DNA from 2 places in the Tahibacter sp. genome. Region 2 is predicted to be linked to the other one. Evidence: predicted binding sites of a transcription regulator. Region 2 holds the regulator's gene; the other holds the start of a gene.
The links. The regulator HrcA, encoded in region 2, represses chaperone genes, less so after heat shock. The targets are predictions, from matches to a motif close to TTNGCACTCNNNNNNNNNGAGTGCNAA.
Positions count from the first base shown of each region.

Region 1: rpoH (RNA polymerase sigma factor RpoH) is a predicted target of HrcA. The motif match lies at 7,231-7,257, and genes of this name have one in related genera.

Region 1 is NZ_JAVTWC010000054.1:61,353-70,429, forward strand. Features, by position in the region: gene RUU78_RS10715 (DUF4132 domain-containing protein) at 1-235, shown strand, start outside; gene RUU78_RS10720 (AAA family ATPase) at 396-1,508, shown strand; gene RUU78_RS10725 (DUF5682 family protein) at 1,505-3,889, shown strand; gene RUU78_RS10730 (VWA domain-containing protein) at 3,886-5,013, shown strand; gene RUU78_RS10735 (SWIM zinc finger family protein) at 5,010-7,076, shown strand; gene rpoH (RNA polymerase sigma factor RpoH) at 7,287-8,156, shown strand; gene RUU78_RS10745 (NAD(P)/FAD-dependent oxidoreductase) at 8,221-9,077, opposite strand, start outside.
Region 2 is NZ_JAVTWC010000051.1:45,298-54,374, reverse strand. Features, by position in the region: gene cbiB (adenosylcobinamide-phosphate synthase CbiB) at 1-747, opposite strand, end outside; gene cobO (cob(I)yrinic acid a,c-diamide adenosyltransferase) at 774-1,475, opposite strand; gene RUU78_RS10005 (hypothetical protein) at 1,472-2,074, opposite strand; gene btuB (TonB-dependent vitamin B12 receptor) at 2,159-4,012, opposite strand; cobalamin riboswitch at 4,154-4,361, opposite strand; gene recN (DNA repair protein RecN) at 4,516-6,189, opposite strand; gene hrcA (heat-inducible transcriptional repressor HrcA) at 6,381-7,442, shown strand; gene grpE (nucleotide exchange factor GrpE) at 7,547-8,080, shown strand; gene dnaK (molecular chaperone DnaK) at 8,199-9,077, shown strand, end outside.

The DNA.
Region 1 (9,077 bases), on a different contig from region 2:
CGGCGGCATCTGGTATTTCACCAAGCCGCTCGCAGGGGATCTCGCGATCGAGCTGAGCTTCGAGCCCGGCATCATCGTCGGCCTGGTCGACGAGTATCCGCAGCAGACCCTGCTGCAGCTGCAGGTCGGCAGGCCGAGTGAGTGGGGCGACATGCAGGATACGAAACCGTTCGCGACACTCGACCCGATCGCCGCGAGCGAACTGATCCGCGACATGCAGGCGCTGTGCGCCTGATCTGAATCGGTTCGCACACCTGAGCAAGTCCCGGCATACGGCTCTTGTACTCGGCACCCGGTCTCCACAACCCCGCCAAACGCCTGCTGCGCAGGCATTTGGTCAAGGGGGCTCCAGAATCAAATGCAAGTGTCGACTTGTTAAGAGGCTCCCTATTCCCATGGCTACAAAGAAACCCGAAGTCGCAGCGCCGGTGCTGCAGCGGCCGCCCGCCGAAATCCTCTACGCCGAGCAGCTGCAGCGCCTGGCCGCGGCCGACCGCGACCCCCGTCCGCCGGGCTGGGCGCTGAGTCTCAAGGCGGCGCGTACGTTCGTGCTCGGCGATGCCGCGCTCGGAGTGTCGCGCAAGATCGTCGCGCCGGTCGCCGCGATTGAACGCATGCTCGTCACGCTCGCGACGGGCCGCGGCCTCATGCTGGTCGGCGAACCCGGCACGGCCAAGTCACTGCTGTCGGAGCTCCTGGCCACTGCGGTCTGCGGCGTCTCCACGCTGACGATCCAGGGCGGAGCCTCGATCACCGAGGACCAGATCAAGTATTCGTGGAACTACGCGCTGCTGATCAACGAGGGGCCGAGTCCGCGCGCGCTGGTGCCGGCGCCGCTGTACCAGGGCATGCGCGAAGGCCGCATCGTGCGCTTCGAGGAGATCACGCGTGCCCCGCTGGAGGTGCAGGACTGCCTGCTCGGCATGCTCTCGGACCGCGTCATGGCCGTGCCCGAACTCGGCGGCGAAGACGGCATGCTGTATGCGCGCGAAGGCTTCAACATCATCGCGACCGCGAACACGCGGGACCGCGGCGTCAACGAGATGTCGGCCGCGCTCAAGCGCCGCTTCGACTTCGAGACCGTTTTCCCGATCCTCGACTATGAGCGCGAGCTTGCGCTGGTGCAGCAGGCCTCGGCCGAACTGCTGGCGCGCAGCGGCATTCCGAAGACGCTGCCCGAGCCTGTGCTGGAACTGCTCGTGACGACCTTCCGCGATCTGCGTGCGCACCAGGACAGCGGCCGGCGCGACGGCAGCATGGACACGCTCAATGCGGTCATGTCGACGGCCGAGGCGGTCAACGTCGCCCACGCGGTCGGCGTGCGCGCGTGGTTTCTCGAACAGCGCGCCGGCGAGCCGGCCGACCTCGTCGACTGCATTGCCGGCACCGTGGCCAAGGACGACGCCGACGACCGCGCCAAGCTGCGGCGCTATTTCGAGCAGAAGGTCGCGAAGAAGACCGGCGCGCACTGGCGCGCGTATTTCGAGGCGCGGCACCGCCTGCCATGAGCCTGCGCGCGCCCTGCATCGTCGGCGTGCGTCACCACAGCCCGGCCTGCGCGCGACTGGTCGCGGCACGTATCCGCGCGCTGCGGCCGCGCCATGTGCTGATCGAGGGGCCGGCGGATTTCAACCCACGCATCGACGAGATGTTCCTTGGCCACGCGCTACCGCTTGCGATCTACAGCTATCTCTCGGGCGGCGGCGTGCAGCGCGGCTCGTGGGCGCCGTTCGCCGAGCACTCGCCAGAGTGGCAGGCGCTGCTCGTCGCACGCGAGGTCGGCGCGCAGGCGCGCTTCATCGACCTGCCGGCCTGGCACGAGGCGTTCGAAGACCTGCCCAACCGCTATGCGGACGCGCCCGAGGCAGAGCACGAGGCGCGCGCGGAGGCCTATGAGCAGGCGCTCGCCGATCGCCTCGCGATCGAAGGCCGCGACGCGCTGTGGGACCACCTGTTCGAGCAGGAGCAGGATGACGTCAGTCTTGCACAGCAACTGGAAGTGCATTTCGGGCACCTGCGCGGCGCCGATCCGGGCTCGCCCGGCAACGCCGCGCGCGAAGCGCAGATGGCGCAGTGGATCGCCTGGGCGATGGCGCAGGACGACGGCGAGGTGCTCGTCGTCTGCGGCGGCTACCACGCACCGGCGCTGGCGCGACGGTGGCGCGAGGTCGACGGCGCGGCCGTGTGCAGCGAACCGGCCGTGCCGCAACCGCCGCCCGCGCCGGAAGGCATTCCGCAGCGGCATGGCTCGTTTCTCGTGCCCTACAGCTTCAAGCGGCTCGACGCGTTCCAGGGCTATGCCTCGGGCATGTCCTCGCCGCTGTACTACCAGTGGCTGTGGGAGTCGGGCAGTGCGGGAGCCGGTCTGCGCCTGATGCAGGAGGTCGCGCAGCGTCTGCGCCAGCGCAGGCTCGTCGCATCGACCGCCGACCTGATCGCGCTGCACACGCATGCGCAGGGCCTCGCGTTGCTGCGCGGACATGCGCACGCGCTGCGTGCCGACTGGCTCGATGCGATTGCCGCGACGCTGCTCAAGGAAGCGCAGGACGCCCCGCTGCCGTGGACGTACCGCGGCACGATCCGGCCCGGGACTGCGCCGCTACTGGTCGAGGTCATGGACGTGCTCGCCGGCGACCTGCGCGGCCGGCTCGCCGCCACGACACCGCGGCCGCCACTGCTGGATTCGGTCGAGCACGAACTCGACGCGGCCGGTATCGCGCTCGATGGCGAGCGCACGATCGATCTGCTCGCCGATGCCGGACGGCGCCAGAGCCGCGTGCTGCATCGGCTGTTGCTGCTCGGCATCCCCGGCATCGCGCGCGTGCAGGGGCCGGTGCTGGCCTTGTCGGGCGAGCGCAACGAGTGCTGGCGCCTGGGCCGCCCGATCGAACAGATGGCAGCGCTGATCGAGGCCGGCGCCTACGGCGCGACGCTGGCCGACGCGGCGCGCGCCGTGCTCGAAGAGAAGCTGCGCGAGGCGCGCGACGACGTGGCCGCGCTCGCGCAGGGACTCAATGCCGCGGCGTTCGCGGGTCTTGCCGCCGTCAGCGACGCGCTGCTCGCGGATCTGCGCGCGGCAATCGCCACTGCGCCGCGCTTCGAACCGTTGGGCGAAGCGATTGGCGTGCTGTATCCGCTGTTCCGGCACGGCCAGATCGTCGCGGTCGCCGGTGCGCCGCTGCTTGCCGCCGTCATCGAGGCTGCCTGCGATCGCGCGCTCTGGCTGTTCGAGCCGCCCGCGGCGATTGCGCCGTCGGACGCGTTCACCCATGTGCGCGCCGTCGTCGCACTGCGCGATCTGCTGCGGGGATACGCCGCGGACCGGCAGGACGGTGCCGGCGTACTCGCGCTCGAGACCGACCGCGTGCTGGCCGTATTCGCGCGCAAGCTACGCGATCCCGCCGGTTCGCCGCTGAGTCGCGGTGCGGCGCTGGGTGCCATCCTCAGCCTGCCGCAGCTCGCCGGGTCCGACGGCGACGCGTTCGACCTGAGTGCGCCGCTGGCCCTGCTCAACGGTCTTGCTCCCGATGCGCTGGGCGACGCGCTGTCCGGATTGCTCGCGCTGGCGCGCGAGCAGATAGCGCAGGAACCCGCCTTCGTCGTTGGCATGGACGCGCTGGTCGCTGCGCTGGACGACGAGGATTTCCTGCGTGCCCTGCCGGCATTGCGCGGTGCCTTCGCCTGGTTGCCGCCGCGCGAACGCGGTCGTCTGGCCACACTGCTGCTGCGCCTGCACGACGCGACACACCTGTCGCAACGCGCCCTGACTGCTGCGCTGCCCGCGGACGTGGATGCGCGTGACATCGCGGAGGCGGCCCGGCGCGAGCGCGAGGTCTGTGCACGCTTGCAGCGCTGGGGCCTACGCACGGGCGCGGAGGAATCGGCATGAGTTTTTCGATCCCGACACGGCTGCAGCGCTGGCGCCTGCTGCTCGGCGAACCGGCGCAGGGTGCGCTCGGGAACTTGCAGGACGCGGCGCAGGCGGCGGCGGACGCGGCGCTGGAATGGCTGTACGGCCGCGACCCGGAGCGCGCGTTGCGCGGCGAGCGCAGCGGCAGTCTGGATCCGTCGCAGCTGTCCACGCCCGACTGGATCAATGACGTGCATCGCCTGTTTCCGCAGGAGGTCATCGAGCGGCTGGAACGCGACGCGGTCGAACGCTACGGCATTACCGAAGTCGTCACCAATCTCGACGTGCTCGAGCGTCTCGAGCCCTCGCAGAGCCTGCTGCGCGCGGTGCTGCAGACCAAGCATCTGATGAATCCGGCCGTGCTCGCCGCGGCGCGGCGCATCGTGGCGGAGGTCGTGCGCCGCCTCATGGAGAAGCTTGCGACTGAGGTGCGTCAGGCCTTTGCTGGACCGCGCGACCGGCGCCGGCGCTCGCGCCTGAAGATTGCGCGCAACTTCGATTTCGCGCGAACCGTGCGTGGCAATCTTGCGCGCTGGGACCCGCAGCGGCGGCGGCTGTTCGTCGACGCGCTGCGCTTCGTCAGCCGTTCTCGCCGGCATGCGCAGCGCTGGGACATCATCCTGCTGATCGACCAGAGCGGTTCGATGGTCGACTCGGTCATCCACTCGGCGGTGATGGCGGCCTGCCTTTGGAATCTGCCGGGCATGAGTACGCGGCTCGTTGCATTCGATACCAGCGTGGTCGACCTGACCCGCGACGTGGCCGATCCGGTGGAATTGTTGATGAAGGTACAACTGGGCGGCGGTACCGACATCGCCAAGGCCGTTGCCTACGCGCAAAGCTGTGTCGCCAATCCGTCGCGGACGCTCATCGTGCTGGTCAGCGATTTCTATGAAGGCGGCGACGCGGGCGAACTCGTGCGGCGTGTGCAGTCACTGGTGCAGGCCGGTTGCCGCGTACTCGGTCTGGCGGCGCTCGACGCGGCGGCGACGCCGAACTACGACCGGGAGACCGCGGCACGGCTGGTCAAGGTCGGTGCCCAGGTCGGGGCGATGACGCCGGGTGAGCTCGCCGGCTGGCTCGCCGACAAGGTGCGGTCGTGACGGCGCGCACCGACTTGCTCGAACTCAGCCTCGATGCGCTGTCGGCGCTGTCGAATCCGGGATTCGTCAAGCGCGCGCAGAAGGACATCGCCGAGGGGCGCATTCCGCAGATCGACATCGCTGACGACACGACGGTGCGGGCGCGCTACGAGGACGGCCAGCAGGCCACGCTCGCGCCGGGCAAGTCCCTGCGCGAAGCAGCCTGCACCTGTCCCGCCACGGGCCTGTGCCGCCATCGCGTCACGCTGGTTCTCGCGTATCAGCACTGGGCGCGGTCGGTGGCCGATGTCGCGACGCCGGATTCCGGCGGAGAGGTCCCCTGGAGCCCAGCCGAATTCGACGACGCGGAGCTGGCTGCGGCGCTGGCGCCGGCCACGCTAGATCAGGCGCGGCGTCTCGCAGCCGCACGGCCGGCCGTGCGCCTGAGCGCATGGCAACCGTCGGCACCGACGCCGACGGCCCATCTTCCGCTGTGCTCCGTGCGCTTTTTCTCGCGGCGCGCGCTGTCTCACGCGCGTTGCGACTGCCGTCTGGGCGGCAGTTGCGAGCATATTGCGGTTGCGGTCTGGGCGTTTCGCCAAGCCGGCGGTCTCGCCGATGCGGTGATCGAGCTGCTGCCGCGCGACGCGGCGGCAAGTGCGACAGGGCTGGGCGCGGATGCGGTGGACGTCGAGGTCATGGCGCGCCGTTTCCTGCGCCGCCTGTGGCTCGACGGCAGCTCCCAGGACTGGGCGCCGCTGGAAGCGGACTACGCGGCATTGCGTGACCGCTTGTCGCGGCTGGGGTGGAACTGGCCGGGCGAGTGCCTCGACGAACTGCGCAGTCTGATCCTGGCGCAGGCCGTCCGCTCGAGCCGCTTCGATCCGCAGCGCCTGCTGGAATTGCTGGCCGAGCTGGTCGCGCGCATCGCAGCGGCGCGTACGGCTGCCGAGCAGACGACCCCGCTCCTGCCCGCCAGCCAGATCCTCGGCGTCGGCGTGCGCGGCGAGGTCGCACTGGATCACCTCAAGCTCGTTTCGCTCGGACTGCAGTGCTGGCGGGACGATGCGGCCGATGGCGCGCGCGTGGTGTTCGCCGATCCGGATACGTTGGCCGTGACCGTTCTGGAGCGCAGTTGGTCGCGCGAGCCCGGCCAGGTCGCCACGCCAATTGTCAGCCGGCGCGTGGCAGGACAGGCACTGCGCCAGCTCGCCGCAGCGCAGGTCGTCACGCGCGGTGCGAAGCGGCGCGCCAACGGCCTGCTCGACATTCCGGCGCTGGCGCGCCAGACCAGCGTATTGCCGCTGTCGGCGCAATCCTGGGAAGGAATCGGTGCGCCGCTGCGCCAGCCGGGCGGTGCCGCGCTGGCGCGCCATCTTCACGCGGCCCTGCCGGATTTCGTCAGGCCGCGCCAGGCGATCGCGCATGTTCACGTTCTGCCGATTGCTGGCATCGGCAACTGGGGTTGGGACGCGGCGGCGCAGACCCTGCATGCACGCGTGCTCTGTTGCGATGACGCAGCGAACGCCGCATCCGGCGACTGGGTGGAGCTGGCCCTTGCGCATGATGCGGCCACGCCCGACGCGGTCGATGCGCTGGCCGCGGCGCTGTCCGATACGGCGGATCCGCCGTGGCGCATCGCCGGCCCCGTACACCTGCGTGCGGGCGCGGTCCGCATGACGCCACTGGCGCTGCTCACACGCAAGAAGGCCATCGTGCTGCAGGCTTGCAGCGTCGGTGCGCAGCCGCTGCCGCCGCTGCAGACCGCCGACCCCACCAACGGGCTGACGGCATTGATCGGGCAACTGCTCGACGAGCTGGCGGTCTGGGCGCGGCAGGGCATTCGTCACCAGACCGGGTCGACACTGTCACGCTGCGAGGCCCAGGCCCAGCGTCTGGATGCCCGGGGCCTGACCACTACGGCGGCGCTACTTCGGCGGGTGCTCGTCGCCTGGCGAGAGGCGAGCGATGAGCTGCCGCAATGGCTGGCGACACTGTTCTTGCTGTTGCAAGGCTTGCTCGTCGGCACCGCCGACGATGAACCGATTCTGGCCGACTTCCCTGGCCCTTCGATTGGGCCGTGACTATCGGCCCTCCAGGATCAACGGTTTATCGGAGAAGCTGCATGCGGGCGCCATCCGCTTATGAGGCTTCACCGCGGTTTAACCCTTTTTCTGTACTTGCTGGTACACTAATCGCCGTTCGCAGGAACTCCCGTCTCGGGAACTCTTGCTGGACTTAGCACTCCATACACGCGAGTGCTAACCTGTGATCTGTATTGGAGGTTTCAAGCCATGACCGAAGCGCTTGCCCTAGTCAGCAACAACCTGCCGGTTCCAAGTGCATTGGGCAGCCTTGAGGCGTACATCAGCGCCACGCACCGCGTGCCGATGCTGACCCAGGACGAAGAGCAGGAACTCGCCGAGCAGTTGCGCCGCGACAATGATCTCGATGCGGCCAAACGCCTGGTGCTCTCCCACCTGCGTTTCGTCGTCCATGTGGCGCGCGGCTACCAGGGTTACGGTTTGCCGCTTGGCGATCTCGTGCAGGAAGGCAATATCGGCCTCATGAAGGCGGTCAAGCGTTTCGACCCGACCCTCGGTGTGCGCCTGGTTTCCTTCGCAGTGCACTGGATCCGTGCCGAAATGCATGAGTTCATCCTGCGCAACTGGCGCATCGTCAAGGTCGCCACGACCAAGGCTCAGCGCAAGTTGTTCTTCAACCTGCGCAAGTCCAAGAAGCGTCTGGGCTGGCTCACGCATGACGAGGCGCAGACGGTAGCCAAGGAACTCGGCGTGCCGCTTGCGACCGTCCTCGAGATGGAATCTCGTCTGTCGGGCCGCGATGTGGGCTTCGATGCGCCGACCGACAGCAACGACGACGATGCGCCGCCGGCGCCGGTGGCCTATCTGGTCGACCATCGTGCGGATCCGTACGAGTCGCTGGCCAGCGACGACCACGAGGAAAACCAGCTCGAGTCGCTGCGTGAAGGCATGTCCCGCCTGGATCAGCGTTCGCGCGACATCATCACGCGGCGCTGGCTCAAGGACGGCGAGAAGGCGACGTTGCAGGAACTGGCCGATGAATATGGTGTTTCGGCCGAGCGCATCCGCCAGATCGAGGCGAATGCGATGAAGAAGATGCGCGCGCTGTTTGTCGCGTAGTTCCCTGCACACCGGCAACGAGACGACGGCCCCGAAAGGGGCCGTCGTCGTTTTCGCAATCACCTCAGGCGTGATCGCCTCGGGCGTCGCCGCGCGGTTCCTGCCCGACGATGATCCGGGCGTGGCGCTGGTAGGTCCAGTACGACCAGCTCCAATTGATCAGCACAATGAGCCGGCTGCGGAAACCGATCAGGAACAGGATGTGGATCAGCAGCCAGAACCACCAGGCGAGTACGCCGGACAGGTGAATACGGCCGAGATCGGCGACGGCCGCCATGCGGCCTATCGTGGCGAGCGAGCCGACATCCGCATAGCGGAACGGCGCCGCCGTCGAACCGGCGAGCCGGGCCAGGATCATCTTCGCTGCGTGCGTCCCCATCTGCTTGGCCGCCGGCGCCACGCCAGGCACCGGCCTGCCATCCTGCTGACGGCTCGCGAGATCGCCCACGACGAAGACGTTCGGATCCCCTGGCAGGCTCAGGTCGTCCTCGACGATCACGCGTCCGGCCCGGTCCAGTGGTGCGCCGAGACGCCGTCCCAGCGGCGAGGCGGCGACGCCCGCTGCCCACAACACGGTCCTTGCAGCGATACGCTCCTCCCCGAGGGCGATGCCGTCGGCATCGACGGCGGTGACCGCGCGACCCGTGTGCACTTCGACGCCGAGCCGGTGCAGCTGCTTCGCGGCCTTGGCGGAAAGGTCTTCTGGCAGCGAGGCAAGCACGCGCGGCCCGGCCTCGACCAGCAGCACGCGCGCGGCGGCGGGATCGACGCGGCGGAACTCGCGGCGCAGCGTGTGACGCGCGATCTCGGCCAGCGTGCCGGCCAGTTCGACGCCGGTAGGCCCGCCGCCGATCACGACGAAGTTGAGCCAGGCGGCGCGCTTTACCGGGTCGGTTTCGGCTTCGGCACGTTCGAACGCGG
Region 2 (9,077 bases):
CGGCGCGCGACCGCCGAGCCGAACGCCGAGCGCACCCGCCCCGGCGGCCATGACCGGCCCGGCATTGGGACTGTCCCATGCGGCTGCCTGCTGGCGCCAGCAGGCGATAGCGCGCCGGCAGTGGCCGGCCAGCGCATAGCTCAGCGCGGTCAGGCGCGCGGGTATCCCGTTCAGCGCGTCGTCCAGGCGCGCGGCGAACCAGCCGAAGCGGCGGTAGCGCGCGTTGCGGTAGCCCCACATGGCGTCCAGCGTATTGGCGAGGCGGTACAGCACCACGCCGGCCGCACCGGCGACGACAAACCAGAACAACGCCGCAAATACCGCGTCGTTGCCATTTTCCAGCACGGATTCCGTGGCTGCCGCGGCGACCTGACTGGCATCGAGGTCGGCCGTATCGCGGCTGACGATGCGGGCAACCAGCCTGCGCGCATCGTCCATGTGCTCCTGTTCGAGTGCGGCTGCCACCGGCAGGGCGTGCTCGCGCAGGCTGCGCAGTCCGATCGCGAGGTACAGCACGACGATGCCGACCAGCGTCTGGAGAAGTTCCATGCGACTCAGCGCCCAGGCCAGCAGCAGCCACGGCGCGATCGCCGCGAACACGGCGAACGGCGCGCGCCCGAACCGGTCGGCGTACAGGTGCGTTTCGATCCACCGTGCATAGCGGCCGAACGCGACCAGCGGATGTGCGCGGCGCGGCTCGCCGAACAGATGGTCCAGCAGCAGCGCGCAGACGATGGATTCCCACACGGTCAAGGTTCCAGGGCTGGGGTTTGCTAAAGCTCTATGCCTTTCTGCGCCTTGATGCCAGCCTGATAGGCGTGCTTGACTACATTCATTTCCGTCACTGTATCCGCCACCTCGATCAATGCGGGCGGCGCGGCGCGTCCGGTGATGACGACATGCTGTAGCGGCGGCCGCGTGGTCAGCGCGGCGACGACCGCGTCCACGTCGATGTACTGGTATTTCAGCGCGATGTTGAGTTCGTCGAGCAGCACCAGGTCGAAGGCGGGATCGGCGAGCATGCTACGGGCGATGGCCCAGGCAGCACTCGCAGCGCGGATGTCGCGTTCGCGGTCCTGGGTTTCCCAGGTGAAGCCTTCGCCCATGACGTGATAGCTGACTTCGTCGGGGAAGCGCCGGAAGAAGGCTTCCTCGCCGGTGGCGAAGCTGCCTTTGATGAACTGCACGACGCCGACGCGCAGGCCGTGGCCCAGCGCGCGCGCAACCATGCCGAAGCCGGATGAGCTCTTGCCCTTGCCGTTGCCGGTCGTGACCACGATGACGCCGCGCTCGATCGTCGCGCGGGCGATGCCCGCGTCGACGACGGTCTTCTTGCGCTGCATGCGTTCGCGATGGCGCTGGGCCCGCGCATCGGCGTCATCGGCGCGGGCATCGCTCGCGCCGATGACGGTGTTTTCGCTCGGCGTGCTTTCGCGCGGGCCTTGTACCGGCGCGTCGACCTCACCGGTGCTCATCGGGCCTTGTTCATCGAACCGGCGCTCTTGTCGCCGAGGGCGATCACGCCGATCGCGTGGGCCACGCCGAATGCTGCTATGTAGGCCATGGCCACGCTGACGAAGCTCGGCATGTACTGCATGAAGCGCTGCACGAACTCGGCGAAATGCGGATCGGCGTAGCGGCCGCCCATCCAGTAGAACGAGCCGTTGGAGACGAGGAACGAGAGCAGGCAGCTCGCCAGCGCGATCAGGCCAGCTGGCAGCAGGGTGGAAAGAGTGGGCGTGTAGAACTTGTTCGCGTACAACGCGCCGCCGTACCAGAGCACGCCATAGGCGACGACGAGCATGGAATAGGCCGGCGTGACGCAGAAATCGCTGACGCCGGCCATGCTGATCGCGATGTAGTCGATGAGGCCGGCCTCGAGCATCAGGATCGGCAGCGCGACGGTGCCGGCCAGGTAGAAGCCCGCAACGAAGAAGATCGCCATCGACGCATCCGGCAGGTGCAGCGCGGCGCCGAAATGGTGGTAGCGCGTCGCCAGCATGAGCCCCATGAGGGCCAGCAGGATCAGCGATTGCTTTGCGGTGGGTAGAAACTTCATGGGCAGGAACTTCATGGACTACTCCTGGCGATCAAGGGTGAGCGATGTGTCCGGCGGGTGCCGCGGCGCCGAAGACCGGCTTCGACGCCGCGCATCGGTCTACTGCGCCGGGCGGTAGCGCAAGGTGAGGAAATAGCTGCGGCCGGCCTGGTTGTAGAACGCGGCGGTCTCGTAGTCGTGGTCGGCCACGTTGGAGACACGGCCCTGCAGCAGCCAGTCGGGCGAGAACGCGTATTCGGCACGCAGGTCGAGCGTGGCGTAGCCGCCGAGACGACGCGTGTTGCCGAGATCGTCGTAGCGTTTGCCCTGAGCATCGACGGTCGCGCCGATGCCGAAGGCGCCGAAACGGCGGTCGATGTCGATGCGGCCGGACTGGCGCGCGCGGCGCGGCAGCACATTGCCGTCGTTGCTGCCGCCGGAGGCGTTTTCCGGATCGAGCAGGGTCAGGCTGGCATTGAGCGCCCAACCGGCCAGGTCGACCGCCAAGCTGGCTTCCAGGCCCTGGATGCGCGCCTCGTCGACGTTGCCCGGGGCGAAGATCGCGGCGTCGTAGGCAATCAGGTCGTCGACACGCGTATCGAAGGCCTGCACTTCCCAGCGTCCGAGGTCGCCATGGCCGCGCAGGCCGATCTCGACGCTGCGCGATTCTTCCGGCTTGAGGCTGGCGTTGCCGAAGCCCGGGAAATACAACTCGTTGAAGGCCGGTGCCTTGAACGCGGTGCCGTAGTTGGCGATGAAGCGCAGCGTGTCGCTGAACGCATAGCCCCAGGCCAGGCCGCCGGTCGTGTGCGCGCCGAACTGTTCGTTGTCGTCGTTGCGCAGGCTGGCCTCGACGTCGTGTGCACCGGCCTTGCCCTGGTACTGGGCAAACACGCCGGTGACGCTGCGCGCGTCTTCGTCGTACGCCGTCGTGCCGTCGACTGCGTCGTTGACGTAGTCGGCACCGACGCTGAGCAGATGCTGCTCGGCGAAACCGATGTCGCCTTGCACCGAGTAGTTGTCGCGGCGTGTATTGAATTGACTCTGGAAGACGCCGCTGCCGAAGTTGTCGGAATCGTCGCGGCTCTGGCCGGCGCCGACACTCAGCACGAGGCGCTCATGCGCCTGCAGGCGCAGTCGCGTGCCGACGATCTGCTGGCGGTAGATCGATTCGTTGACGAAGCTGCCGTCATAGGCGTTGCGGCCTTCGGCGCGCAGCACGTTGGCCTGCAGGTCGCCGGCTTCGCCGAAGCGCCAGCCGCCGTTGAGTGTGACCGAGGAATTGCGGTACGGATCGTCGTCTGGCTCGTCGGTGAAGCAGCCCGCGCCCGGCGAGGCGCGGCCGCGGCAGGAGTTGAAGCCGTCGGTGTCGGCATGGGCGAGATGGGCAGCGAGCCAGCCCTGCTCGCTGTTGAGGCTCACGCCGGCAGTCGCTTCGCGTGTGTTGTCGCTGCCAACGGTGGCGCTGAAGTTCGGGCTGACGCCCTGGCCGCGGCCGCGGCGCGTGAAGATCTGGATCACGCCCCCGATTGCTTCGGAACCGTACAGGCTCGAGCGCGGGCCGCGGACCACTTCGATGCGTTCGATCTGCTCGACGGGCAGATCCTGGAAGGCGACGCTACCAGCCGTGGCCGAGCCCACGCGCACGCCGTCGACGAGCACGAGCAGGTGGTCGGATTCGGCGCCGCGCAGGAACAGCGAGGCCTGCTTGCCGGCGCCACCGTTGCTCGAGATCGATACGCCGGGCAGTCCGCGCAGAAGATCGATCAGCGAGCGCGCCTGCAGGCGCTCGATGTCCTCGCGTGTGATCACGCTGACGGGTGCGAGGCTGTCGTCGACGGTCACGGCGGTGCGCGTCGCGGTGACGATCACATCGTCGAGTGCGGGGATATGCGGGTCGGGTTCGGCGCGCAGGGGCGCGCAGGGCAGGGTCAGGAGCGCGGCAATGGCCGCGCAAAGCGTCGTACGGTGCATGAAGATTCCTCCGCGCTCACCCGCGCGGTCGAACAGCGAAAAAATTCGATGCGCGGAAGGAATGAGCAGCGGAGACTGAGCCGGGGGCACGTTCACCGCGGCGCCGCCCTCCGCAGCACCACCAGGACCGGCGCGCGAATGCGCGTCTGGACCGCTGCAGGCCGGTCTCCGGACTCACGAGTTGGAGCAAGGGCTCCGGACGCGGCGCCTTCCCGGATCGCTCCAGTGGCGTAGTGCCGCGCTTGACTCGTTTACCGTTGCGGGGGCAGTGCCGGGATACACACCGGCTTCCCGTTTAAGCGTCTGGACGGCCAACCGTCTTCGCGCCACCTGAAGCGGCGCGGATGGTAGCAGGCTGCAACGGTGGGCGCCATTTGCGCCCCAGGGGAAGCTCAGAACTAGTCCTGATACTACCGCTCCTGCACTCAGCGCCCGATCTCCACAGCGCCGCCAAACGCCTGCCGTGCAGGCATCTGGTCGCCGGAGACTCATGCGTCGGCACGCTACCGCGTTCGCGCCCGCTCCAGCATCTGCCGGGCGTGCGCCAGCGTTTCCTTCGTGATCTCGATGCCACCGAGCATGCGGGCGATTTCGTCGCGGCGGGACTTTTCGTCCAGCGCCTCGATGCGCGTGAAGGTCTGCCCGTCGGCGGTCTGCTTGCTGACGCGAAAGTGCTGGTGGCCCTGCGCGGCGACCTGTGCAAGATGTGTGACGCACAGTGCCTGGCGCGAGCCGCCGAGGCGGCGCAATTTCTGTCCGACGACTTCAGCGACGGCGCCGCCGATGCCCGAGTCGACTTCGTCGAAGACCATGGTGCCGACATCGTCGAGGCCCAGCGCGGCGACCTCGATGGCAAGTGATATGCGCGACAGTTCGCCGCCCGAGGCAACCTTGCGCAGTGCACGCGCCGGCTGGCCCGGATTCGCACTGACGAGGAATTCGCAGCGCTCGGCGCCGAGCGCATCCGGATCGTCCTTCGCCGCGGGCTCGAGCGCGATTTCGAAGCGGCCGTCGCTCATGCCGAGCTCGCCCATGAGTGCGCTGACTTCCGCGGCCAGGCGCTGCGCGGCGGCGGCGCGCGAAGCGCTCAACTGCGCGGCGGCCTTGCGGTAGTCGGCGGCCGCGGCGCCGCGTTCGCGCTCCAGGTCCTGGCGCAGCGAACCGGCATTGCGCAGTTCGTCGACCTCCAGACGCAGCTCTTCGGCGCGCGCCTTGAGCTCATCCATCGGCAGGCGGTGGCGGCGCGCGAGTTCGTGCAGCTTGGACAACTGGTTTTCGGTCTCGAGCAGGCGCTCCGGATCCAGTTCCAGCCCGTCCTGGTAGCGCGACAGTGCATCGCCGGCTTCGCCGAGCTGGATCTCGATGCTTTCGACGAGTTCGACCGTCACGGCCAGCGACGGGTCCAGCTCGGCCAGGCGGGCCAATTCCTGGCGCGCGCGCGCGAGCGAGCGGCGCACGGCGAATTCGCTGTCGCCGTCGATGAGCTCGGCGACGCTGGCACTGCCGTTGACGAGCTGGCCTGCGTTGGCCAGGCGCCTGTGCAGGTCGTTGAGTTCGGCGAGCTGCGCTTCGGTCAGGGCATGGCGGTCGAGATCCTCGAGCTGGCGCTCGAGTCGGGCGAGGTCTTCGCCGCTGTCGCCGGCGTTGCCCAGCGACGCCATGCGCTGGCCGAGCTCGCGCCAGCGCCGGGCCGGCTGGCGCACCGCCGCGAGCGCATCGGCGTGGCCGCCGAAGGCGTCGAGCAGCTGCAGCTGATGGGTGCGGTCCAGCAGGGCCTGGTGCTCGTGCTGGCCGTGGATCTCGATCAGGTGTCCGGTCAGCGCCGAGAGCTGGGACAGGGTGACAGGGCGGCCGTTGATCCAGGCGCGCGAACTGCCCTCGGTACGGATCACGCGGCGCAACCGGCAGGCGCCTTCGTCATCGAGTTCTTCGGCCGCCAGCCAGTCACGCGCGGCGGGCGAATCCGACAGGTCGAATTCGGCGGTCAGTTCGGCGCGCTCGCAGCCGCTGCGGATCACACCGGCGTCTGAGCGGCCGCCGCTGAGCAGCAGCAGTGCGTCGACCAGCAGGGACTTGCCGGCGCCGGTTTCGCCCGTCACCACGCTTAGGCCGGGCTGCAAGGCGATGTCGGCCTCGCCGACGATGGCAAAGTCCTTGACGTACAACGAGCGCAGCATCGCGTTTTCCGACGGCATGGCGGGCGCGCATGCTAGCGCGAAGCCGTCGCATCTCCCAAGACTGGGGAGGCTTTGATGGCGTCGCCTGGTTGGCGACACCGGTTCCCCGCGACCCTGGCCGGACGCGGATGCGGCTTCGTTCGTTGGGGGGTGTGATGAATAGGACGGGCGTTCGGCTATGCTGCTGACCCATGTCGCGACACTCTCCCCATCTTCCGCTGGACCCGCGCGCGCGGCAGTTGCTGCGCACGCTCGTGTCGCAGTACGTGGCGGAGGGGCAGCCGGTAGGGTCGCGGGCCCTGGCGCGGTCGTCGGGGCTGGACGTGAGTGCGGCGACCATCCGCAATGTCATGTCGGATCTCGAGGAACTGGGGCTAGTCGCCGCGCCGCATACGTCGGCCGGTCGCATACCGACCGTGCAGGGGTATCGCGTGTTCGTGGACTCGCTGCTCGAAGTGCGCCCGCTCGGCGAGCCGCAGGTGGAAGAGCTGCGGCGCGAGCTGCCGGCGACGGCGACGACGCCGGACCTGCTCAACAGTGCCTCGTCGCTGCTGTCCCAGGTCAGCCATTTCGTCGGTGTGGTGACCGTGCCGCAGCATCAGGAAGTCCCGTTCCGGCACATCGACTTCGTGCCGCTGGACCAACGCCGCACCCTGGTCATCCTGGTCTTCGTCGACGGTCAGGTGCAAAACCGGGTCATCGAGCTGGAACGCGCCTATTCCGCCAGCGAACTGGAACAGGTCGCGAATTTCCTCAATGCGCAGTTTTCCGGCCAGCGCCTGGACGAGATCCGCCTGCGCCTGCTGCGCGAGATGCAGGAAACCAGCACCCAGATGACGCGGCTGATGACCACGACGGTGGAGCTGGCCCAGGCCGCGTTCCAGAGCAGCGCGCCGCAGCCGGATATGTTTGTCGCTGGCCAGACCAACCTCATGGACGTGCACGACCTGTCCAACCTCGACCGCCTGCGCGAACTGTTCGACGCCTTCCAGCGCAAGCGCGACCTGCTCGCCGTGCTCGAGCGCTGCGCCCGGGCCGAGGGCGTACGTCTGTTCATCGGCGAGGAGTCGGGTTTCGCGGCGCTGGACAACTACAGCCTGGTCACCGCGCCTTATGGCGTGGGCGGCCGCGTACTGGGCGTGCTCGGCGTGATCGGGCCGACCCGCATGGCCTACGAGCGCGTGATCCCGCTGGTGCAGGCGACCGCTCATATCCTGTCCGGCGCCTTGAACCGCAACCAGGCGCCCCAATAGCGTCGGGACTTGTCAATCCGTATCATGCCGCGCCCTTGCGGGACGATCCGTAACGATCGGTCCTGCGTCCCGTGGGGACGGGAAGCACACTCGCTGGAGAATCCATGCAAAACAACGAATCGACCGGTACAACGGGCGCAGAAGAAGGCTTGTCGGCGGCGGAAGCCGCGCTGAACGCCGATCTGGAAGCCCTGAGCCAGCAGCTCGCCCAGGCGGAGACCGCCGCGGCCGAGATGCGCGACACCCTGCTTCGCGAGCGCGCCGAGCTGGAAAACCAACGCCGCCGCCTGCAGCGGGATCTGGAACAGGCGCGCAAATTCGCCAACGAGCGCCTGCTTTCTGACCTGCTGCCGGTCTGCGACGGCCTGGAAGGCGGGCTGGCGGTCGAAACCGCCGACGTCGCCGCGATGCGCCAGGGTCTGGACCTGACCTACAAGGCGCTGCTCAAGGTCGCCGAGTCCAACGGCCTCAAGGCCCTCAAGCCGACCAACCAGCCGTTCAATCCGGAACTGCATCAGGCAGTCAGCCTGGTCGACAGCCCGGCGCACGCGTCCGGCACCGTGGTGAACACGTTGCAGACCGGGTACGTGCTCAACGACCGGCTGCTGCGTCCGGCCATGGTCGTGGTCGCGAACTGAGATTTCCGTGAGGCGGGCAGAGTGCGCGGACGGGATCTTGAATAAGCGCCGCGCGACTACAAATACCGCCGCAGCAACGATCCGGCAGGGTCGAAGAATCAATTCGAGGAGCTAAGCAATGGGCAAAATCATCGGCATCGATCTGGGCACGACCAATTCGTGCGTGGCGATCATCGAAGGCGGTACCGCGCGCGTCATCGAGAACTCCGAAGGCGACCGCACCACCCCCTCGATCGTCGCGTTCACGAAGGACGGCGAAACGCTCGTCGGCGCGTCGGCCAAGCGCCAGGGCGTGACCAACCCCAAGAACACCTTCTACGCGGTGAAGCGCCTGATCGGCCGCAAGTTCACCGATGCGGAAGTCAAGAAAGACCTCGACCTGGTGCCTTACGGCATCGTCGCGCACGACAACGGCGACGCCTGGGTCGCGACCAGCGACGGCAAGAAACTGTCGCCACAGGAAATCTCGGCCAAGATCCTCATGAAAATGAAGAAGACGGCCGAGGATTTCCTTGGTGAACCGGTTACGGAAGCTGTGATCACCGTGCCGGCCTACTTCAACGATTCGCAGCGCCAGGCGACCAAGGACGCCGGCCGCATCGCGGGTCTGGAAGTCAAGCGCATCATCAACGAGCCGACCGCGGCGGCGCTGGCCTATGGCCTGGACAAGGCGGGCAGTGGCAAGGACAAGAAGATCGCGGTCTATGACCTCGGCGGCGGCACGTTCGACGTGTCCATCATCGAGATCGCCGAGATCGACGGCGAGAAGCAGTTCGAAGTGCTCGCGACCAACGGTGATACTTTCCTCGGCGGCGAAGACTTCGACAAGCGCGTCATCGACTATCTCGTCGAGGAATTCAAGAAGGACCAGGGCATCGATCTGCGCAACGATCCGCTCGCATTGCAGCGCCTCAAGGACGCGGCCGAGCGCGCGAAGATCGAGCTGTCGTCCTCGCACCAGACCGAAGTCAACCTGCCGTACGTGACGGCGGATGCT